3 regions of the Bradyrhizobium sp. USDA 327 genome follow, and region 1 is predicted to be linked to each of the others. Evidence: riboswitches for the same ligand, from Rfam matches in the RefSeq annotation. Region 1 holds a riboswitch; each other region holds the start of a gene.

Region 1 (7,525 bases):
TGCGACGGGCAGGGCCCAGGTCGCGCGCGCGATCGCGCCGTCCCCGGCGGGCTTCGGCGATGCGACGGGCAGGATCGTCACGAACGACGCTGCGATCCTGAGATCGGCGACGACGTCTCGCAAGAGCTCGGCGCGCGGAATCATTTCAGCTTCATCGGCAGGCCGGCGACGACGAACTCGACCTCGTCGGCGACATCGGCAAGGATCTGATTCATGATCCCGGCGGCGTCGCGGAAGCTTCGCGCCAGCGCGTTGTCGGGCACGATGCCGAGGCCGACTTCGTTGGTCACAAGGACGACGGGGCTGTTGAGGCGGGGCAGGGCGCCGGCGAGCTCTCTCACGTTTCGCTCCCAGTCGCGCGCCGCATGCATCAGGTTGGAGAGCCACAGCGTCAGGCAGTCCACGAGCCTCGCGCCCCCGCCATCGGTTGCGAGCAGCGCCGGCATGAGATCGAGCGGGATCTCGCGCTCGATCCAATCGGTTCCGCGCCGCGCGCGATGTCGTGCGATGCGTTCCTCCATTTCGCCGTCGAGCGCCTCGGCGGTTGCGATGTAGACGGGCTGGCCGGGAAAGCTGCGCGCGCGCGCTTCCGCCCGGGTGCTCTTGCCCGATCGCGCTCCGCCGGTGATCAAGATGACGGCCATGAAGGTCTCCTGTCGCCAGCACTAATCATCAAAAGCGCCCAAAGACAAAGCCGAAATCAGGCGGCGAGGGGCTTGCGCTCGGCCGCCGTCTTGCGCAACAGGGGCGGAGCGAGACGGGAGATTTGCGTGGATTTTGCGGGGGCCATGGCAGTGGCGATGGCGGTGGATGCCCTTCTGGGCTGGCCGTCGTCGCTGTTCGCGCGGATCGGCCATCCCGTCACCTGGCTGGGCTGGCTGATTGTCGCGATCGACTCCGCCTGGAATCGCGCATCCGATCCGCCGGCGTTGCGCCGCGCTGCCGGCGTTGCCGGCGCGCTCGCGGTGATCGCGCTTTCGGTCGCGCTCGGCTGGGGGCTTCAATCCTTGATTCCCTCAGGCTGGATTCAGATCATGCTGGTGGGCATCCTGGCCTGGCCCCTGGTCGCGCTGCGCTCGTTGCATGATCATGTGGCCGCTGTCGCAGCCCCGTTGCGGGATGGCGACATCGCCGCTGCACGCGACGCGGTGTCCCGCATCGTCGGCCGCGATCCAGCTGCGCTCGATGAAGCCGGCATCGCACGCGCGACGATCGAGAGCCTTGCGGAGAACGCCTCCGACGGCATCGTGGCGCCGGTGTTCTGGGGCGCGCTGTTCGGCTTGCCCGGAATCCTCGGCTATAAGGCCATCAACACGCTGGATTCCATGATCGGCCATCGCAGCGAACGGCATGAAGCGTTCGGCTGGGCGGCGGCGCGCATCGACGATGTCGCCAATCTCATTCCGGCGCGGGTGACTGGATTTCTCTTCGTGCTGCTGGCACCGCGAAGATCGGAGGCGCTGTCGTGCATGACGCGGGATGCGCGCCGTCATCGCTCGCCCAATGCCGGCTGGCCGGAAGCGGCCATGGCGGGCGGGCTCGGTGTGCGGCTCAGCGGCCCCCGCATCTATCACGGCAGCGTCACGAACGAGCCCTGGCTGAACGAAGGTGCGCGCGATCCGCGCGCCTCCGACATCGACGAGGCACTGATGCTGTACCGTCGCGCCATGCTGCTGCTCGCCGGCCTGCTTGCGGTCCTGGCTTTCGCGTGAAACAACGGGGCATGCGCGAGCACGGTGGAAATCTGGATCAGGCCCAGCAGCGTTTTGGTGGGCGCGTGGAGGACTGGATCGATCTGTCGACCGGGATCAACCGGCTGCCCTATCCGGTGGGTGAGGTGAGCTTGCATGCTTGGAGCGCGCTGCCGTCGCGTGCCGAGATCGAGGCGCTGCATCGGGCTGCGCAGCAGGCCTATCGCACCCGTGCACCGGTCCTTGCGATGAGTGGCGCGCAGGCCGCCATTCAATTGCTGCCGCAGCTGGCGCCGCCCGGTCGCGCCCGCATCCTCGCGCCGACCTACAACGAATATGCAGGGGTGCTGTCGGCTGCAGGCTGGGACGTCCGGGAGGTTGAGAACCTCGACGCGCTGGCAGGCGCGGACCTCGCCGTCGTCGTCAATCCCAACAATCCCGACGGCCGGCATCATATGCCGAAGGATCTGCTGGCAATGCTGCCGCGCGTCGGCCGTCTCGTCGTCGACGAGAGTTTTGCGGATGCCGTGCCGCAACTGTCGCTCGCTCCGGAAGCGGATCGGACGGGACTGCTGGTGCTGCGCTCGTTCGGAAAGTTCTATGGCCTTGCCGGCCTGCGCCTCGGCTTCGCGATCGGCGATGCCGCCGACATCGCCAGGCTCGCAGCGATGTCGGGTCCATGGCCGGTCTCGGGAGCGGCGATCGCGATCGGCTGTCGCGCCTTGCGCGATCAGGCCTGGGCCGAGGCCACGTCCGCGCGGCTTGCGCGCGACTGCGGCCGCCTCGACGACATGGCGCAGGCGCAAGGCTGGCGGCTTGTCGGCGGCACGCCGCTGTTTCGCTCGTACGAAACGCCTGACGCGCGTACTGAACAGGAGAAGCTCGCGCGTCGCCAAATCTGGTCGCGCGTCTTTGCGCAGAAGCCGGCATGGCTGCGGCTCGGGCTTCCCGGCAGCGAAACCGAATGGGCGCGCGTTGCGGAGGTCCTAGCGCGCTAGCGCGAGCAGGCCGTCGACGTCGAGATGGGTTTCGATGTGGTCGGCGAGGGCGTCGAGCGCGCTCTCGACCCTGGCGCGATAGGGCTCGTCGCCTGCGGGAATGTCGAGCGCTGCGAGATAAGCCTTGCGGAAATCATCCGACGTGAACAGGCCATGCAGATAGCTGCCTTGCACGCGGCCATCCTGCGAGATCGCGCCTTCCGGCTCGCCATTCAGTTTCGCGAACGGGCGGGCGCGATCGGGGCCGTCGGTGCGGCCGATATGGATTTCGTAGGCTTCGATCGGCTGCCCCGTGGCGGCATGCACGGCCGCAACCCGCGTCAGCGTCTTCTGCGGGCTCATCACCGTCTTCACGTCCAGAAGTCCGAGGCCCGGTGTCTCGCCCGCAGGACCCTCGATCCCGTCGGGGTCGGCGACGCTGAGCCCGAGCATCTGGTAGCCGCCGCAGAGGCCGAGCACATGGCCGCCCCTTCGGTGGTGCGCGAGAAGATCGATGTCCCAGCCCTGCGCGCGCAAAAAGGCGAGATCGCCGCGGGTGGATTTCGAGCCCGGGATGATGACGAGCTTGACATCACCGGGAATGGCTTCGCCCGGACGCACCATGAGGAGATCAACGCCCGGCTCGAGCTTGAGCGGATCGAGATCGTCGAAATTGGCAATGCGCGACAGCGCGAGGCAGGCGATCTTGCATCGGCCCGGCTTTCGCGCGTCACTCAGGCCCAGCGCATCCTCGGCTGGCAGTTCGCCGGCACGCGCGAACCAGGGCAGCACACCGAAGCCGCGCCAGGCTGTCTTGTCTTCGATCAGCCTGTAGCCGTCGTCGAACAACGTGGGATCGCCGCGGAACTTGTTGATGACAAATCCACGGATCATCGCGGCATCGTCGGGGTCGATTACCGTCTTGATGCCGACGAGTTGCGCGATCACGCCGCCGCGGTCGATGTCGCCGACCAGCACGACCGGCACGTCCGCCTTGCGTGCAAAGCCCATATTGGCGATGTCGGCCTTGCGCAGGTTCACCTCGGCTGGACTGCCGGCGCCTTCGACCAACACGAGGTCGGCGCGCGCCTTCAGCCGCTCGAAGCTCTCCAGCACCGCGCCCATCAATGACGGTTTCATCGCCGCGTAGTCGCGCGCGCGCGCCGTGGCGATGCGCTTGCCGTGAACGATGACCTGCGCGCCGACATCGGTCTCGGGCTTGAGCAGCACCGGGTTCATGTCGGTATGCGGCTCGACGCCGGCGGCGAGCGCCTGTAGCGCCTGGGCGCGGCCGATCTCGCCGCCATCGACGGTCACGGCCGCGTTGTTCGACATGTTCTGCGGCTTGAACGGCAGCACGCGCAGGCCGCGCCGCGTGAAGGCACGCGCAAGGCCGGCGACGATGAGCGACTTGCCTACGTCCGAGCCGGCTCCCTGGATCATCAATGCGCGCGTCATCGCCGAAGAGTCTCAGAACTCGACGCCGGCTTGCGCCTTGATGCCGGAGCGGAACGGGTGCTTCACCAGCGTCATCTCGGTGACGAGGTCGGCGATCTCGATCAGCTCGTCCTTGGCGTTGCGGCCGGTGAGCACGACATGCGTCATCGGCGGCTTCTGCGTGGTCAGGAAGTCGACCACCTCAGTGATGTCGAGATAATCGTAGCGCAGCGCGATGTTGATCTCGTCGAGCACGACCATGCGCAAGCTCTCATCGAGGATCAGTTCCTTGGCCTTCTCCCAGCCGGCGCGCGCTGCGGCGATGTCGCGGGCGCGGTCCTGCGTTTCCCAGGTGAAGCCTTCGCCCATCGCGTGGAACTGGCAGAGCTCGCTGAAATGGCCGGTGAGCAGGCGGCGCTCGCCGGTGTCCCAGGCACCCTTGATGAACTGCACGACCGCGCAGGGGAGTCCATGGGCGACGCAGCGGACGATCATGCCGAAGGCCGAGGAGGATTTTCCCTTGCCGGCGCCGGTGTGGACGATGACCAGGCCCTTTTCGCCGCTCTTGGTCGCCATGATCTTGTCGCGGGCGGCTTTCTTCTTCGCCATTTTCTGGGCGTGCCGGGCGTCGGTTTCCTCGCCCGTTCGGGTGTCCGGTTCAGGCGTCATCGGTCCAGTCCTTCGGCTTGACAAGTGGCAGCCACGGGCAAATGGTGGCCCGGCGTTGGTTCCTGTCCTATGACAGGCGAAGAGGGAATGCGATAGGGTCCGAATCGGCAGGATTTGGGTCCAAAATGCAGCCGCCCCCGCGACCGTGACCGGAGAGATGCCCGAAGCCACTGATTCCCCCGGGAATCGGGAAGGCGGGGATCGAAGGGCAAAGCCCTGCTCCGCAAGCCGGGAGACCTGCCAGCGCGAAGAGTTTTGGACCGGCGGACGGGGTGTTCCGCGACGGGGAAACGGCCTCTTGAGTCAGGGTCCGTGTGCCTCTCGCCTCCCGCTGATTATCCTGGAAGAGGCGATGACCGTCACACTTCACGTCTGCATCACCTGCCGCGCCGGCCAGACGCTTGGCGAGGGCGAGACGACGCCCGGCAAGCGCCTGCATGGTGCGATCCTCGACGCGGGCGTGCCCGACGGCGTCACTGTGGTTCCCGTCGAATGCCTGTCGGCCTGCAGCCAGGGCTGCTCGGTCGCGCTCAGCGCGCCCGGCCGCTGGTCCTATGTCTATGGCCGCCTGTCGGAGACGAATGCGCAGGACGTGGTCGCGGGCGCGGCGGCCTATGCGGCGGCGCCGGATGGCCTCGTGCCCTGGCGCAGCAGGCCGGAAATATTCCGCAAGCAGTCACTTGCCCGCATTCCCCCCATTGCCGTCGTGCCGGAGGCCGCCGAATGAACTCGCTCGCAAAAGTTCCGGTCACGGTAGTCACCGGCTTTCTCGGGTCCGGCAAGACCACGCTGATCCAGCATCTGCTCGCCAATGCAGGCGGCAAGAAGCTCGCCGTGCTCGTCAACGAGTTCGGCAGCGAGGGCGTCGACGGCGAGATCCTGAAGTCCTGCGCCGACGCCAATTGTCCGGAGGAGAACATCATCGAGCTCGCCAATGGCTGCATCTGCTGCACCGTCGCCGACGATTTCATTCCGACCATGGAGAAATTGCTGGCGCGCCCGGTGCGGCCCGATCACATCCTGATCGAGACCTCGGGCCTGGCGTTGCCGAAGCCGCTGCTGAAGGCATTCGACTGGCCACAGATCCGCTCACGCATCACGGTGGATGGCGTGATCGCGCTGGCCGATGCCGAGGCTGTTGCGGCCGGCCGCTTCGCGCCGGACCCGATTGCCGTCGAAGCGCAGCGCGCGGCGGACGAGAATCTCGATCACGAGACGCCGCTGTCGGAAGTGTTCGAGGACCAGATCGCCTGCGCCGACATCGTGCTGCTGACCAAGGCTGATCTTGCAGGCAGCGCCGGGATCGAAGCCGCCAGGGCGGCGATCGCCGCCGAGATGCCGCGCCGCGTGCCGATGCTTTCCGTCACCGACGGTGCGATCGATGCGCGCGTCATCCTCGGCCTTGGCGCTGCCGCCGAGAACGATCTCGCCGCGCGCCCGTCGCATCATGACGGCGAGGAAGAGCACGAGCACGACGATTTCGCCTCCGTCGTGATCGATCTTCCGGAAGTCGCGGATATCGATGCGCTGGTCGCCTCGGTCCAGCGCCTGGCGCGCGAGCAGAACGTGCTGCGCGCCAAGGGCTATATCGCGGTCGCGGGCAAGCCGATGCGCCTCTTGCTGCAGGCGGTCGGCGAGCGTGTGCGCCACCAGTTCGACAGGCCCTGGGGCGCAGGTGTCAGGCAGTCGAAGCTCGTCGTGATCGGCGAGCATGGCGATATCGACGAGGCTGCGATCAAGGCAGGACTTGGTATCTGATGCACGTCGTCTTCCGCGAGAGCCGTGGTCTCGAGGAGACCGCGACGCCAAGAGACATCGGCCAGGACCCGGCCGATCTCGTGGTGCTCTCGTATTCGGATTCCGATCTTGCGGCGTTCGCGGCCGGCTGGCGGCGTGGCCGGAGCAGCCTGCCGTCGCTGCGGCTCGCCAATCTCGCCGAGCTCCGTCATCCGCTGTCGGTCGACACCTATATCGAGCGCACGCTGTCGCAGGCGCGCGGCATCCTGGTGCGGCTGATCGGCGGTGAGTCCTATTGGCCGTATGGGCTCGCGGCCCTGCAGCAACTCGCCAAGGATCGCAACATCGTGCTGGCGGTGCTGCCGGCCGATGGCCGCGACGACGCGCGGCTCGATGCGTACTCGACCTTGCCGGTCTCGACGCTGCGCCGGCTCAAGGTACTCTGCGACACCGGTGGTCCGGTCGCGGCGCAGGCGGCGATCGCGCAGCTTGCGCTGGCCTCGGGCCTCTATGCGGGACCGGTCGTCGGCGAGATGATCGTGCCCGAGATGGGCTTTTATGATCCCGAGTGCGGCGTGATTGCGGCGCCGGCCGGCGCCGAGAAGAAGCCGCGCGCGCTGGTGACGTTCTATCGTTCTTATCTCACGGCTGCGGACACCGGTCCGGTCGATGCCCTGATCGCGGCGCTGCGCCAGCGCGGCTTCGATGCGTATGGCGTATTCGTCAGCTCGCTGAAGGCCGCGGGCGTCGCGGATTGGCTACGCACGCATCTTGCGCAGGATCCTCCAGCCGCGATCGTCAATGCAACGGCGTTCTCTGCGATCGGCGATGACGGCACGACGCCGTTCGATGCCGCGACATGCCCCGTGTTTCAGGTCGCGCTCTCCACGGCGCGGCGCGAGGACTGGGCGGAGTCGCTGCGCGGCCTGTCGCCCGGCGACCTCGCCATGCATGTGGTGCTGCCCGAGGTCGACGGACGCCTGTTCGCGGGCGTGATGAGTTTCAAATCGGCCG
Region 2 (7,525 bases), 1.4 Mb from region 1:
CGGCGATCTTATTGCCGAATCGCAGGAAAACTGTCGACGCAGCAAACAACAACAGCGAACGGCGCGAACGCGCGGTCCTGGTTAAATGGTACATATTTGGAGAATTGGCTGCATGCATGTGTCGCCTCAACGCACGGCCTTACGCCACCCGGTGGCTTCGGCTTCCGCTTCGCTACAAAACCAGCGTTCGCTACGCTTCTTCGTCATGTCGATTAGTTCGTAGCTGGCTTGCCCTGGCAGGTGATAGATCCGCTCGCCGCTGCGCTCGACAGTGCCTTTTATCAGGCACTCGGGGGACGGCGGTTCCGACAGCAGGACGGATCCGAGCAGTACTTCCTGCGCGTCGATCGGAACCGACCACGCGCCGACGATAATCGTGCCCTTATTGCGGCGAGGCCAGTCCCAGGGAGCGATGAACGCTCCCGACCACAGTCCCGTATGGGCTGTGCTTGCCGCCAACTCATAGACAGCGTGAGATGGAGCAGTCGATAGTGCCCAGCCCGAGCGTACCATCCAGACGTTCACATTCTCGCCTTCGATGAAGCAGTTACCGAGGGCTCGTCTGTACTCATCGACTCTCTGGGTATGACAATCCCAGGTTCGCCCATTTGAATGCTTGATAAGCTCGTCGCGAGCAGCTACGCCGCAGGCCCATTTCCGGCCCTCGACGTCGAGACAAATCTGGTCCGTCTCAGGAGCTTCGATGCCTGAGAGCCGAACGTTGGTTTTGTCGATCTCGATCGTATTGCCGTCGAGGATGCGCGGAGCACCGCTGAACGTCGCGGCGCAGACCGGAGATGTGACGAGAGCGAGCAATGCGAACATAATTCCGCGGTTCTTCATCCCGACAACAACCTTTCGCTCCTGATCCACGTTTCACGCACGACACGGTGCCGATACATTCGACTGCTTGACAGCGTTACGTCCGTTATTCCGCCGGCATTTCCGACGCGCTTTATGAGGGCTTCGCCGGAACGCGAACCTACGGCCTGACGCTGCGTAAGGATCAAGTGATTTCTTTGGGGCGTGCGGCGCTATTCTTCGAGCATCAGCGGCTCTCTCACTAGGACCGCGCTTTACTCTCTCCACCTGAGGGGAGATCCTCGCGGGCGGCGCCGAACTGGCGATGCTGAACAAACCCGAACCCCGGAACGTTGTCTTTGCAAAAAAAAGTGGCCGACGATGAAGCGCTGGCTCGCGCTGGAGTCAGGCGTGGAGCATCAACCTTGGTCTGGTTGGCGACGGTTTCCATCGGCAAAATGGCCGCTGCCAACGGTTCTGCAATGAAATTTCGCACTTCACACGAAAAGATGTGAAAAAGATCGGTCTGGCTTTCTCTGGCCGATTTAGAAGAAGACGCAATGGAGTTCAGGGTAGACGCCCGCGCATAACTTAACCTTCTTACGCCCGGCAAGATTGATCGTTGATGTCGACCTGGGCAGGTGGAGCAGAGTTAAACAGGCGTTTTCCATGCTTCGAAATCTGGATCGATGACATGCAGACGAATGGGTGCCAGCTAAGCTAGGGTCGAGCCAGTCTGGTCCTCGACGTTTTCTTGCGTACGGCCCCTGAGCTTCCCGGCCTGCGCGCTCGGAAATGCGCAAGCGCTCAGCGGTATGCCGGGTCGCTACCGGTGAACGTCTCCCGGTAACTTCCTCGCCGGTTTCGTCTCACACCCAGTTCCTGGTGCCTTCGACGTTGCTATACTCACGCACAGTGGTGTCCTCACACCGGCTGGAGTGAAGGCGGGAAAACCACATCTCGCAAGCTCGTGCGCGCCGCTGACACTAGGCGGAACAAACGCAATCGCGCGGCCGACCTTCTTGCGACGGGCCGGACTGCTGCGAGAAAGGCACCCGGACCGTTGCGGAAGCTAAAACAAAGCAAGTGCCGAGCGCGTATGTCTTGCAGTCGGTCCGAGGCACTGGGCCATGGAGGAACTGCGGCGCGATGTTGCTCTGCGGCAGTTTACTCGGGCCTTCGCTCTCCTAAGTCTTCCTCTTCATTTGGCTCGGTGCGTTGGAACCAGGAGCCAGGGGCAAATTTCGCGATGCGCTTGGCAAAGGAGGATTGTGGCTCCCAATCCTGTCCTTCTCTCTTTTCGAAAGTGATGACCCCGTTGTGTGCAAAATAACGTGGTCCTTGGATACTACAATTCACCAAGAGCAGAACGCGCCACACGTCACCCGTCTCGGCCGGTTTGCCATTCCGCTTCGGTAAGTAGTCCACTCCAACTGGTTCAATGATAGTACAGCGGCCCTGCCGCAGAAGATCGCCGAGCCGGCCTTGCGGGGTGGCCACGAAGTTGAAGTTGGCCGGATCATGCAGAAAGCGAAGATTTGCGTCCCTTTCGCCATCTGCGACTTCACTGGCGATCAGGGAGAGCGCCAGGGCGCGCCAGCCCAATTCCATCGGCTTCGCATAAGTCGACGCAAGTTCAAACGTGCCGTCGAGGGCGATCTTCCAGGTGATAACGTACTGTTCGTCCGATTTGTTGTCCCGGTGTCTGGTCCACGAAACGAAAATAAAGTCGTTTTGGCCAAGTTCAATAACGCCCCACATTTGAGGCACGAACTGTGCCACCTTCGAGACATTGGAGATAATTTGTTCTATCGTCTCACCATCTTGCGCTCGCCAAGTTGACTTCAATCGTTCGACAAGGGGGCTGTCGCTGGCCCGAATATTATTGCTCATGGCAGCCGGCCAGGCGAGGCAGATTAAAAATCCGACCAAGCAAAGCCATAGCGCGGGTCTTCCAGACATTCTCTTCATAACCCTCGGCCTATCGCGTTTCATCCAAACATCTTGTAAAGCAGGCAACCTCGAACCTGCTATGAGCCATCGCAAGAAGTTTACGGGATGCGACGTGGCACCCGCTGGCTGTCCCGCGCGATCAGGCGCTCCCTGTATGTCATGCGCAGCTAACTTCCCCGACAGCGACTGCGTCAGTTGGCTGAGCTGGACCTGCCCAGCAGGAGGAGACTGGGCATGCCGAGGGTCTGCATTCTTCGTGCCAGGCAATAGGCGGAAATTTTCACAGAGTTTGTGTCGCTCTTGTCGACTTTCTGACCTTTGCACGTTTTCGGTGTTCCTATTCAGTGTATCCGCCGCAGCTTGTGCATCCTTGTCCCGCACCGGATATTTAGCAGAAGAGTTGAACGCCTCGATGCCGGATGCCTGATGGACGGAAGTGCGTTTGCCGCTATTGAGCTGTGTGGTTCGCTATCGTGCCGCCGGCGTTCGAGCTGCATGATTGCCAGCGGCACCAAGCCGGCTTGATCCCGGCTTTGAAGTCTGGGTGGCACGCAAATCAACCCCTCGCCTCGTATGTTGCTAAATTCCGCCACGTGCCTTGGCCTATTCGCTGCAGATCCTTTAGTTGAGAGAATAGCTGGCTAGCCGAGGTGCTGGGCGAAACTCTGGAAATCGCAAGGCCGCATCGAAAGCATTCTGATAGAAACGTCGGTACTCCCGCCGGAAGGCTGCTTCTGTCCCTTTCATCGATCTAGCGTGCGGCTCCGCCTCAAGGCAGCTCCGGATGCTATTCCGGTATCTGAGAAGGATATGTCTGATTATGACATCTCTGATTAGAGAATGTTTCTGGATGGTGGTAAGTCACAGAGATGCACGGTCATTCGGCTAGCAGATGTCGCAGATTAGCTTGCACATAATCTGAGAGGTTGACGGAAGAGTTCTCGTGCCGATAATCCAAGTCGTCGAGGTTCTCCGGTTCCCATTGATCCGGAGCTAAGAGGGAAGCCGGTGCAAATGCCGGCGCTGCCCCCGCAACTGTAAGTGGCGAGCCGCTGTCCAACGATGTCACTGAAGCCTGCACGGCTTCGGGAAGGCCGGACAGCAGCGATGACCAGCAAGCCAGGAGACCGGCCCCGACAATATATTGGTCCACGGGCGGGGTGTCTCGGTGGTACGCCAAGCAGCCGTCGCACGCGCGACTTCTCCTGCCTGCGTCCGCCATGGCCTTTGTCCCCAACAGGGGTTAACGCGATGTCTCCTCTCTCTCTTCCAGTTGCTACGCTCGGAACGCCACGCATCGGCCCAAGGCGTGAGCTCAAGCTCGCTCTAGAAAGCTACTGGTCTGGAAAGATTAGTGAACAGCAGTTGTACGAAGACGCATCCGGCCTACGCGCAGCGAACTGGGCTCGTCAAAAATCGCTCGGCGTCACGATCATTCCGTCAAACGACTTCTCGCTGTATGATCAGGTGCTTGATACAAGTGTCATGGTTGGCGCCATCCCGGAGATCTACGCCTCGAGCGGAGAATCCGTTTCGCTCCAGACGTACTTCGCCATGGCCCGCGGATCGCAATGCGGCGATCAGGATGCGAGTTGCGACCAGAGTACGCGGGGATCTGGCGTGCCCGCGCAGGAAATGACCAAGTGGTTCGATACCAACTACCACTACATGGTTCCCGAGTTTTACCGGGGACAGGCGTTCAGACTGTGCTCTCGCAAACCCGTCGAAGAGTATGAGGAAGCCAGGGCTCTTGGCTTTCAGACCCGCCCTGTCCTGATCGGGCCGGTCACATTTTTAAAGCTCGGCAAGAGTACCGATAGCGCGTTCCAGCCCCTCTCTCTCCTCGATGATCTGATACCTGTCTATATCGACCTTCTGCATGAATTAGCCAAACGAGGGGCAAGTTGGGTTCAGTTTGATGAGCCCTGCCTGGTCCTTGATCTGGATGAGGCGGCGCGACAATCGTTGCTGCACGCCTATAACCGGTTCGCAAAGGAGGGACCCGCTATCAAGATCATGCTTGCGAGCTATTTCGGCGCCCTAGGCGACAATCTGGATACTGCCTTGAGCCTGCCAATTTCCGGTCTGCACGTCGATTTGGTTCGAGCGCCAGAACTATTGGATCAGATCATTGCTGACGGCCGAAGTGATCTCGTCATGTCGCTCGGTGTCATCGACGGCCGCAATGTGTGGCGGTCGAACTTGCCGTCGCTCCGTCAGCGGCTGAAGCCCTCGATTGCGAAGCTTGGCAGGCACCGTGTACAGCTCGCTCCGTCCTGCTCGCTGCTTCACGTGCCGGTCGATGTTGAACTCGAGACCGGGCTCGCGTCCGACGTCAAGAGCTGGCTTGCTTTCTCGGTTCAGAAGATGCGTGAGCTTGCGATCCTGGCGCGGGTACTCGCAGGCGACCAGAATGTTGGGCTAGCTCTTGCCGAGTCGGAATGCGCCGCGACTGCCCGCCGGACCTCGCCGAAGATCCATAATGCCAACGTCGCTGTCCGAATGAGGGCGATCGATCAGACGATGCGCCAGCGCGCCACCCCGTTTGCCCGTCGTTCCGAGATCCAAAGGGAACGCTTTGGACTGCCGGCTTTTCCTACCACGACGATAGGATCGTTTCCGCAGACCGCAGCGGTGCGAAATGCTCGCGCGGCGCATGCGCGAGGTGCGATGAGCGAGGAGCAATACGACAGGTTCCTCAAAGAGGAGATAGCCCGCGCCGTACGTTGGCAGGAGGACATCGGTCTTGACGTCCTCGTGCATGGCGAATTCGAGCGTAATGACATGGTGCAGTACTTCAGCGAGCAACTCGCCGGCTTCGCATTTACAAGGAACGGATGGGTTCAGTCCTATGGTTCGCGCTGCGTTAGGCCCCCGATCCTGTTTGGCGATGTAGTGCGGCCGAAGCCGATCACCGTGGAATGGTGGCGCTACGCGCAATCACTAACTGGTAAGCCGATGAAGGCGATGTTGACCGGACCGGTGACGATCCTGAACTGGTCGTTTGTTCGCGATGATATTCCTAGAAGCGAGGTCTGCCGTCAGCTTGCGCTCGCGATGCGCGATGAAGTCCGCGATCTCGAGAATGCCGGTGCAGCCATAATACAGATCGACGAAGCTGCACTCCGCGAAGGATTGCCATTGCGCCGGTCGGACTGGAAGGCATATCTCGATTGGGCCGGAGATTGCTTCCGCCTCTGCTCATCGGGCGTTACCGATCAAACGCAAATCCATACACATATGTGCTACTCAGAGTTTAACGACATCATCGGTGCGATCGCTGCAATGGATGCGGATGTCATTTCAATCGAGACGTCGCGATCGAAAATGGAGCTACTGGATGCGTTCAGGAAGTACGAATATCCAAATCAAATCGGACCGGGCGTGTACGACATTCACTCTCCACGCGTCCCCGAGACGGGCGAAATGAAGGAGCTGATGGTGCTAGCTCGGACGCGTTTGCAGGATTCGCAGCTTTGGGTCAATCCGGACTGCGGCCTAAAAACGCGCAAATGGGAGGAGGTTCGGCCGGCGCTCACCAACATGGTCGCTGCCGCGCGCGAACTGCGCGCTGCATCCGATCCGCAAATCGGTTGATCCCGAGCTCCGGTCTGTTCTCAACAAAGCTAATTCGGTTGTGGTGATTTGCGCTTTCCACAATATCGAGGCTACCATTGCCGCCGACATGATGCCCGGTCCACTTCGTGGACCGGGGAAGGTACGGTCTCGGAGAAAAGACGGTGACGCGTTGCGCTAGTTTCGTTGGCCGGGGTAGAATTGCCGGCTGCTCGATCACGGCGACAACATTCGCCGAAAATCTGCAACCCATGTAAGCAGAAGTGTATTGCAGCTAATCATGCCGTGGTACGCGGCCGTATAGGTTGAGATTTGGAAATTTACGCCGAGATTTGTCGCTCATGGGCACGTTGGCAACGGCCGCGACAGCAATGAGAAAACTAATGCTTGACGGACACCGCAAGGCACTCGGCGCGGATTCGGTCCGCTCGGAGATGCCGTCAGGCTCCCTCATTCGATCCACGAGATAGTTTCAGAAGAGAGGACGGCGAAGGCAGTCCGTACCCCAACTCACACCAATCCATTTGGGATAACGGCGCTATCCGGGCCACATACGCCAATGCGTCGGCCGCACCGCGATTTGCTCTCCGGTATTCGCGTTGATCCATCCGCCGAAGATCCGGCGGCAAGGAAAGACCACCCGGTGAATTGAATTACCCTCGATCACGGCAATCTCCAGATCCTGATCGAAGGGCGGCGCCTTTCCAAGCTGCTCCCATGTCAGATCATTAGATCCTGGCCGGTGTTCATAGCTGCGGGGTGACAAATTCAGATACCTTGTTAACACTGCGCACATCGCTTGGGTTCTGCGCGGACAGGCCGACGCCGATATCGTTCGGACGACCCGCGTCTCGATCGCGTCAGCCGCGGCGGAGGGATATCGGCTTTGCGCTGTTGTGACGGAACATGATCCGCTCGCGAACTGAAATATTTGGATCTGCGCCAGGAAACGACATCTGAGCTTTTGTCGAATTGATTTGGATCAGCTCAAGGCCTCGGCCATTGATATTTGTAGATGTGCTGCACCAGTTTTACTGGACTGCAGCTCCAGTAATCCGGCCCGGGCAGGGTAAATGGTCCGGCCGTCTGTCATGTCACGTCCTTTGTTGGTGAGACACATCTCCTTGTCCTCCGGCGTCATCGTGTTGGTTGTGTGTGGGTGGCCTTCCTCACGCGCGCATTTAGATGGGCGTAG
Region 3 (7,525 bases), 1.8 Mb from region 1:
GCCCGGGACCCTCTTTATCGCCGCCATCGCACCGGAAGTGATCAGTTATCCCGTTTGGTTATATTTCCGGCTTCCCTTAAGCTTGCGGATGGTCGAGGAAATGCTGGCGGCGCGTGGCATTGGCGTGACCTATGAAACCGTGCGCCAGTGGGGACGGAAATTCGGCAAGCCGTTCTCCGATCGGATCCGCCAGCGCACTCCCCCTCGCGGTGACAAATGGCATCTGGACGAAGTCGTTATCTCGATCGCGGGCGAACAACATTGGCTCTGGCGCGCTGTCGACCAGAATGGCTTCGTTCCTGACGTCTTGATCCAGCGCCGAAGAAACTCGCGCGTTGCGCAGCGGCTCATGAAGAAGCTCTTGAAATCCGCCGGCACGCCGCCGCGCGTTATGATCACGGATAAGCTGCGTTCGTACGGCGCTGCGAGGGCGAAGATGGGCTTACACGTCGAACATCGCCAGCACAAAGCTCTCAACAATCGGGCCGAGAATTCTCATCAGCCGACGCGGCGACGCGAGCGGATCATGACGCGCTTCAAATCGTCCCGTCAGGCTCAACGGTTTCTGTCCGTTCACGATCAGGTCGCGAACCTTTTCCACATCCCCTATCCCGGCGCCGCCACCGCCGACTTCCGTCGTGCTTCGCGCGAGCGAGCCTTTGCGACTTGGCGCGAGATCTCCATGACAAGCGCTATCGCCGACTCTCGACCTCTGAGAATCGCCTCCTTCGGCTCGGCGGTCGATTAAGTTGACGATGCCCCCTGATGAGCCAGAGCCTCCCTTCTCGAAAAGCCTGATCAGTCTCAAATTGTCTGACGACGGACAATCGTTGCCACTGTCTCAGCCAGGCTGCTGTCATCCGAAAGACGGCAAATCCGGGCGCGGGTCCACCCTTCTTCCCGAGCTCGTCAGCTTCTCGAAAGCCAACCTTCCTAGCATTCAAGCCCGGTCTCTAGATGCCGATGCCGCCCATGCTGAACTAGGGGGCCCGCTAGTGGATCTGCAGGAGATTTTGTTATCAGAAAGGAGAGCTTTATGGATTCCAATCGGATAAGCGGTGCCGGCGCGCAAGGGTCTCCAACGGGTTACGTCCGGACACAGGAGGATCATGATCTATTTAGGCAGGCCGCGAATGAAGCCCGGTCATTATCATCTGCCGGGCCTGTGTCGGCACAGACGCCGATTTGGCGTTCGAGCGCTCCATACGGAAGCTTTTCACGCGATGGCTACTCTTGGAACAACGACGTATGGGGCCCGCACCCTGGGCCTCAGACGATTTCGGTGAGTGCAGCCAACCGGTGGAGCGTGTGGTCGAACCAGCCCAATACTCCTGGCATCAAGAGCTATCCGCACGTGGCTTTCAATATCGGGAAACCGCTCAGCTCAATCAACACTCTGAGCTCGAGCTTCAATCAGGAAGTTCCCACTGGCGGCGCCTGGGATGTCGCCTACGATATCTGGGACAGCTCAGACCGACATGAGATAATGCTCTGGACAAACTACACCGGAAACTCGGACGGGAGCGGCAACGTTAAGCCCATTTCATATCATTATGCCCCTTCCGGTGCGGCGATTCCGGTCTACAGCAATGTCAATGTAGGCGGGGCGACTTGGAACGTGTTTGAAGGCGAAGGCTCCGATGGTCACAAGGTCATCTCATTGCTGCGCACTTCGAAGACCAACAGCGGGACAGTGGACATCAAGAGTATCCTGCAGTGGATCAAGTCGAAGGGGTACTTTGGCGACATAAACGTCGGTAGCGTCCAATACGGCGTCGAGATTACCTCGTCCCCGGGGGGAAAGAACTTCAATTTCAACAACTGGTCCGTGACTTCGAAGTGAAGTCCGCGCGGGCGGTAAGGTGAGCTGCGCTATGCCAATGAGCCACGCTGACTGACGGCCTTGGCTTGCCGCTCACATCCCGACCGCCACGATCCCGGCCTCAACCGAACCTATGCCGAGATGGCAAGCCATTACGGCACGGCCATCTCGCAGCCCGGCCGCGGCGCCCAAAAGATAAGGCAAAGGTCGAAGTTGCGGTGCAAGTCGCGCAGCGATGGATTTTGGCGCGGCTGCGCAACCAACGCTTCTTTTCGTTGGCGTGACCTGCCACTGAGCATTTCCTCCAGAAGGATTCAGAGTCCGCCCCGAAGAAGGACGGACAGATGAAGCGAGCAAGGTTCACGGAAGAGCAGATTATCGCAGTGTCGAAGGCGCATGAGGCCGGGGCGAAGACGGCCGACCTAGCTCGCAAGCACGGGGTCTCCGAAGCGACGATCTACAATTGGAAGGCCAGCTCGCAATGGTTGGCACGCAAGATCGCCGCGATGGGGCATACCGTCCGCATTATTCCGGCTCAATTCGTCAAGCCTTATGTAAAGTCCAACAAAAGTGACATCATCGATGCCGCAGCGATCGCGGAAGCAGTGACGCGACCAACAATGCGCTTCGTCGAAATACGGTCGCCCGAACACATTGACCTGCAAGCGCTGCATCGTGTTCGCGATAGGATGATTTCGCAACGGACGTGCCTCATAAATCAGATGCGCGCTTTTTGCCTTGAATATGGGATCGCTACTCGACTCGGGAAGCGTCCGAGGGAGGGTGTTTCCTCCCTTCGGCCATCACCTTATCCGTTGACCGTCGGCTACTTTTCTGACTCAATCAAGCCGTTTATGGACCGGTCTTAACAACCTCGGGGGCGGCATGGATTCGATCCTTCGCGTTCTGATGCCCTTCTTCGGGCCGAAGAACTATTCTGAGATGCTCTAGAAGAACGCTTTGGCGGATTTCTGGCTGACCTTAGCCTGCTCGTTCCTGGTGAGGTACGATCCTTGGATTAACGGTCTTTTCTTGCGAGTTGAGCATCTGCCCGGCGTCAAGGAATTCGCCACGGCTATTAAAGCTCCTGAGGTGAACGTGGGCGGCTTCGCGCTTGCTTTGCTGGTGCTCATCTTCAGCAGGGTCACCCGATTCCATGATCGGATTTCGGACATATTTAAGATCAGGGCGAGGTTCGACCGCGCTAACATCCTTCTCCCTCTGGCTGTCATGTCGGGTGCGCAGATGTCGGCCCGTCAGGTGGCAAATCTCAAACGCGACCGCCATCCCCTCGTGAGAGCGACGTTCTACAAATACGCGTCCAGCCGAAGCGAACATCCGCTCGTCGACAAGCACGACATCGAAAGCGCATTGGAGGCTTGGCACATATTGGGTTGCCTTGGAGTGGCTCTTCATACTCACAGGCTTCGCGGTCTTATCCGCCTTCGCCAGGGCAGCTTGGTTTCTGATCATTTTTTGGACCGCCTCGATGGCCGCGCTTCTATTTATGCATCTTCGGTATGGATTGCTGGAACGAAGGGCGGATCCCCAGATCCAACAGATAGCCGGGAATGCCGAGGCAAGTGCAGGCAACCGCCAAGCATTCACAGAGGCGGCCATCTGATGTGGTACAAGATCGGGAAGGATATCATCGTCCGGAGCGAAAACGCAGCCAAGCCGGAAACACAGAGTTGGGCCTATCTTAAGAAGCTGATCTCGCGTCTCGAGCCAATTCATTCCAGCTTCGACTTTGGCTGCGGCAAACTGCGTTACGAACGGGCAATAGCCAAAACCACCGGCGAACTTGCGTTGGTGGATTCGGAAGTGCAGCTTTCAAGGGGTCAAATGATCCGCGGTCGTTCGACCACCATCCGCGATTACGTCGGCAAATCAAATCACGTCCACGCCCTCACCGTGGGTCAGTTTGCCTCCCATGACCGGAGATACGACCGCGGCTTCTGCATAAACGTTCTTTCTGTGATCCCATCGGCAAGCGTGAGACTTGGCATCGTTCAACTGATGAGAGCTAAGCTAAAGCCAAACGGCACTTGCTTGTTTGTGACGCTCTATCGCAATTCTGATTTTACAAGGATGCAGAATCTCCCGAATTGTCAACCATACGGCAACGGCTTCCTCATGGACTCGCTTAGGGGCCATTCCTTCTACGGCCTCATCCCGCCGGACGATCTCGCCGGATTGGTTAAGCGTGCAGGCTTCTCGGTCGAGTCGATCGTGCTGGATGAAGGCTCCGCATACCTGTGGGCCCGAACTCCGGACGGGCGACCTGGACCGATCAATTTCGAAATCCGTGAAACTGCGGAGAACTTTCAGATTCGATCTCAGCCAAGCGTGAGCAACCGCAGCTCGGCAAGGTAGACCAGGCCGGCAGAGACGGCGCTTGGATCCTGAGCAGCAGCCGCGGGGGCTCAAGTCACATCGACGACCTGTCCCGCTTAGGTTCGTCTGCTTCCGATAGTCGGCGATCTGCTGTCTGTAGTGGCCGATGCTCGGCGCATCCGGAGCCACGTCGCTCTTCCAATCGACGACCGCGTCGATGGCGCCGGCCTCGTCGAACGCGATCGCGTCAACCTGTCCGGAGAGCAGGACCTTGCCGCCTTCGTGAGTCTGGCTTCCGAACAACGGGAGCTCGGGGGCGAGACGCGGTCGCGGCGTCACGACGTCCGGAAGAGCGAGCGTCCGCAGCACCGTGGCGGTCAGTTCGACGGCGCTGATGCCCATCTTCGGATCCTCCGCCGGTTCGTGCCCCATCTGCCGGATCAGTTCCGCAGCCCGCGTTTCAAGTCCGCCCTGGCGTCGCAGGCTTCTCCGGTCAGCACCTCCTCGATTAGCTTGTGAAGGATGGTGCCACGCGTCGAACTTCTGAGAACGGCAGCAGGCTCCGCAGCGCCGGTTTCCGGAATTTCCCCGCTTTCGATCTTCGCTTCTGGCTCGTCCACCTGATCAAGTTCCCTCCGGCTCGGGCGACGCCAGATCACGGTCTTGCGCACATCGAAGATAGCGGTCGCCTCGGCGGCGAAGGTCTCGCGGGTCTGCCCGTTCTCTAGCGGCGTGACGTTCCTTTCCTTCGCGGTGCCGACGTCGTTCGGGTTGATCGCCGGGAGACCAGCCAGGCCCAAATCGACGAGCTTTGCCCAGCACTTGTCCGACAGGTCGGCGGAGTGCCTAGGCAGGATCAGCAGGTCGCGCGCCCGGGTCGCGGCCACGTACCAGAGGCGTACGCGCTCGCGCCGCTGCTGCTGCCGCGGTGACGGTGTTGCCCCACGGATTGGCCGAGGAGACAATCACGGATTGAGCAGTTGCGGAGGCTGTGCGGACGCCGATCCCGCTGCGGCGATCGAGGCCAGCACGATTCCTAGCGTCAATGCTGACCCGGACAGCCAGCGCTGTTTGAGCAGGATTGAAGTTGACGCCGAAACTCGCGCCGGCACGGCTACTACGTTTGAAATGAAAACGGTGATGACCACGGGCGAAACAAAAAGCCGTCACGCACATTCGCCGTGAGCGGCAGCCGTTCGCCCCGAATGCGGCAGATCTCGATCGGCTTTGCAACGTCTTGGAGCACCCCGCCCCTGCGTCAGTCCATGACCACGACCGGCAGCAAGGTTTCCTGGCTCGCGGGTTGACGCCTCCGACCACCTTCCCAGGTTCGAACGAACGAACCCAATGGCCCAACTGTCGTCGGCTCGCCGCTTACAGTTGCGGGGGCAGCTTCGGCCTTGTCCGTGAGGACGCACCGTATTCCCTTGATACGCCTTTCGGCGCTACCGATAACCAGACTGAAGGCCCCTCATAACCGAGTCAAGCAAGGGGCGTGAATCGAGTGCTGAGTGACACAACATGTGACAGTTTAGCCCGTCCTATTCGTGAGAGTGCGTTTTTCTAGTCCGATTGATGTGGCCGCACATCTGCTCTGACGAGGCGCACAGGATTGCCTTCGGCTTTTCACCGCCTGACGACCCGTACTTTGCAACGCGCTTGAGGGATAAGTTGGGCGAACGGGGGGCGGACGCCCCGCCGGTCAAGGACTGAGCGGCAGCAGCGCGCCGGGCAAGCCGCGGATCAGGTCGGCTTCGGGACATGCCGCGGCGAACGCAAGGCGAATGCGGCTCGTGGTCTCGACCACACGGGCAGCGAGTTTCAAGAGACTCCGCCTCGACGGCATTTGCGATGTTCGTTTCGATCTTCTCTAGCAAGATCGACCTGATCTGAGGATCGAGGGGCGACTCCGACGTCGAAAGCCCAGCCAAATGTCCCAGCTCTTTGATGCGGCCGTGATGGCCGGCTCGGGTGCCGTTTACATGTCTCAACCGTTCGCACAGTGTATCGAAGCCGGCTTGTCCGCCTATGATCGCCCTGCCTGTCGTGCTGAGCATGTCCGGTGTTAGCCCTGCGAGGTACTTCACGCTGACCCTGAACCGCGCGTCGCGATCTGCAAGGCAGAACGCCATTGCGACGATGGCGTCGAACAGCGCGGAATTCGAGAGGTCATGGTACTCCGCGGGGAGAAGCTTGCGCGCAGCCTGCTTACGGCTAGGGTCAGGGTGAACGAGACCAACCACGAAGTCGAAGGCTTCTTCGTCGGGAATCTCGACGAGAGATTGCTCGAAATCGCGCAAGTCGACGGTCGGAAGGAGCAGATGCGCCAACAGCTTCAGGCCGAACGGCAGCAATTGCTCCAGCAACTTGCTGGATCGGCGGGAGATGTCCGGCGCGCGGAGGATGAGGCACGGCTGTTCGAAGCCATGTTCGCGCAATTCCAGGCCATCCGCGACTCTGGCCTGACCTGCTTTGGATGCGGCGAGGAATTGGCTGCTTTCGATCGCAAGCTGGCGGAAATCGGCAAAAATATCGAAGACGCCAAGCGGAATCGCGATCCCAAGCTCGTTGCCGATCTGGAGCGCCTAGCCGCGGAGGTCAAGACGGCAAACCGGCTCAAGACCGAGACACAGGATGCGTCGACCCGGGCACACAGCGCGAAAGACAGGGCCGAGGGCGCGTATGAAGACTACATGAAGAACAATCGTGAAGTCCTGGCGGTGGCACGTCGCGCCCGCGCGCGCCAGCTGCTGGACGGATTCCCGCAATCGAGGGAGATGAGCGACTACCGGTCGAAGGTGGCCGAAATGGCGGCTCAGTCCTTGTCGGACCGCATCGCTGGGCTGACGGCGGACCGTGAAAACCGTTCTACCAACCGGCGCTCCACCCTGATGAGGGAAATGACGGGCGCCGTGAACAAGCACGGGCAGGACTTCTATCTCGTGCCGCCGTTCACCGCCGAGGAGGCGACGCCGTCGGCCGTCGAGCAGTGGGCGGTCGCCGAAAAGGACCGATTGGATGGGCATGAATTGGTCCAGTACGCGGAGCAGTGTCGGAACGCTGAGACGGAGATGACCTCGGCATTCCGGGACGACCTTCTCCATCGGCTCGACGATGCCTTCACCGGCATCAAGTCCACCCTGAACGAGCTCAACCGCCACCTGAAGGACCGCCAGTTCCACGGGCGCGACTACTACTCGTTCAAGGCGCTCGAGGCCCCGACCCACGTCGCGCGCCGCCCTAATGGACGTCATTGCGGACAAGCTTGCGAACGAGGCCGAAAGCCGCGAGACAGCGCTCGAAAAGGTTGCCGCTCTTGCTAAGCGGGTGAAGTGGCTGCGGGTGGCGAAGCTCGCAACGACGTCG

What was found. Region 1 has a riboswitch for cobalamin ahead of ABIA42_RS08510 (DUF1636 domain-containing protein). Riboswitches for the same ligand answer to the same signal wherever they lie in the genome.
Region 2: another riboswitch for cobalamin. It lies ahead of metE (5-methyltetrahydropteroyltriglutamate--homocysteine S-methyltransferase); the one in region 1 lies ahead of ABIA42_RS08510 (DUF1636 domain-containing protein).
Region 3: another riboswitch for cobalamin. It lies ahead of ABIA42_RS00355 (transposase); the one in region 1 lies ahead of ABIA42_RS08510 (DUF1636 domain-containing protein).

Annotation. Positions count from the first base shown of each region.
Region 1 covers NZ_JBGCCW010000001.1:1,879,225-1,886,749, forward strand. The annotation lists gene cobS (adenosylcobinamide-GDP ribazoletransferase) at 1-144, opposite strand, end outside; gene cobU (bifunctional adenosylcobinamide kinase/adenosylcobinamide-phosphate guanylyltransferase) at 141-644, opposite strand; gene cbiB (adenosylcobinamide-phosphate synthase CbiB) at 771-1,712, shown strand; gene cobD (threonine-phosphate decarboxylase CobD) at 1,724-2,689, shown strand; gene ABIA42_RS08500 (cobyric acid synthase) at 2,678-4,126, opposite strand; gene cobO (cob(I)yrinic acid a,c-diamide adenosyltransferase) at 4,139-4,774, opposite strand; cobalamin riboswitch at 4,814-5,034, shown strand; gene ABIA42_RS08510 (DUF1636 domain-containing protein) at 5,127-5,501, shown strand; gene cobW (cobalamin biosynthesis protein CobW) at 5,498-6,532, shown strand; gene cobN (cobaltochelatase subunit CobN) at 6,532-7,525, shown strand, end outside.
Region 2 covers NZ_JBGCCW010000001.1:511,707-519,231, forward strand. The annotation lists gene ABIA42_RS02200 (carbonic anhydrase) at 1-118, opposite strand, end outside; gene ABIA42_RS02205 (thermonuclease family protein) at 127-843, opposite strand; gene ABIA42_RS02210 (hypothetical protein) at 1,064-1,414, opposite strand; gene ABIA42_RS02215 (nodulate formation efficiency C protein) at 1,969-2,694, opposite strand; cobalamin riboswitch at 3,703-3,905, shown strand; gene metE (5-methyltetrahydropteroyltriglutamate--homocysteine S-methyltransferase) at 4,006-6,351, shown strand.
Region 3 covers NZ_JBGCCW010000001.1:72,606-80,130, forward strand. The annotation lists partial or broken gene ABIA42_RS00325 (IS6 family transposase) at 1-748, shown strand, start outside; gene ABIA42_RS00330 (hypothetical protein) at 1,037-1,843, shown strand; partial or broken gene ABIA42_RS00335 (IS21 family transposase) at 1,925-2,103, shown strand; partial or broken gene ABIA42_RS00340 (hypothetical protein) at 2,167-2,241, shown strand; partial or broken gene ABIA42_RS00345 (transposase) at 2,299-2,589, shown strand; gene ABIA42_RS00350 (hypothetical protein) at 2,783-4,198, shown strand; gene ABIA42_RS00355 (transposase) at 4,600-5,046, opposite strand; cobalamin riboswitch at 5,422-5,624, opposite strand; gene ABIA42_RS00360 (transposase) at 5,862-5,984, opposite strand; gene ABIA42_RS00365 (hypothetical protein) at 6,385-7,482, shown strand; gene ABIA42_RS00370 (P-loop NTPase fold protein) at 7,403-7,525, shown strand, end outside.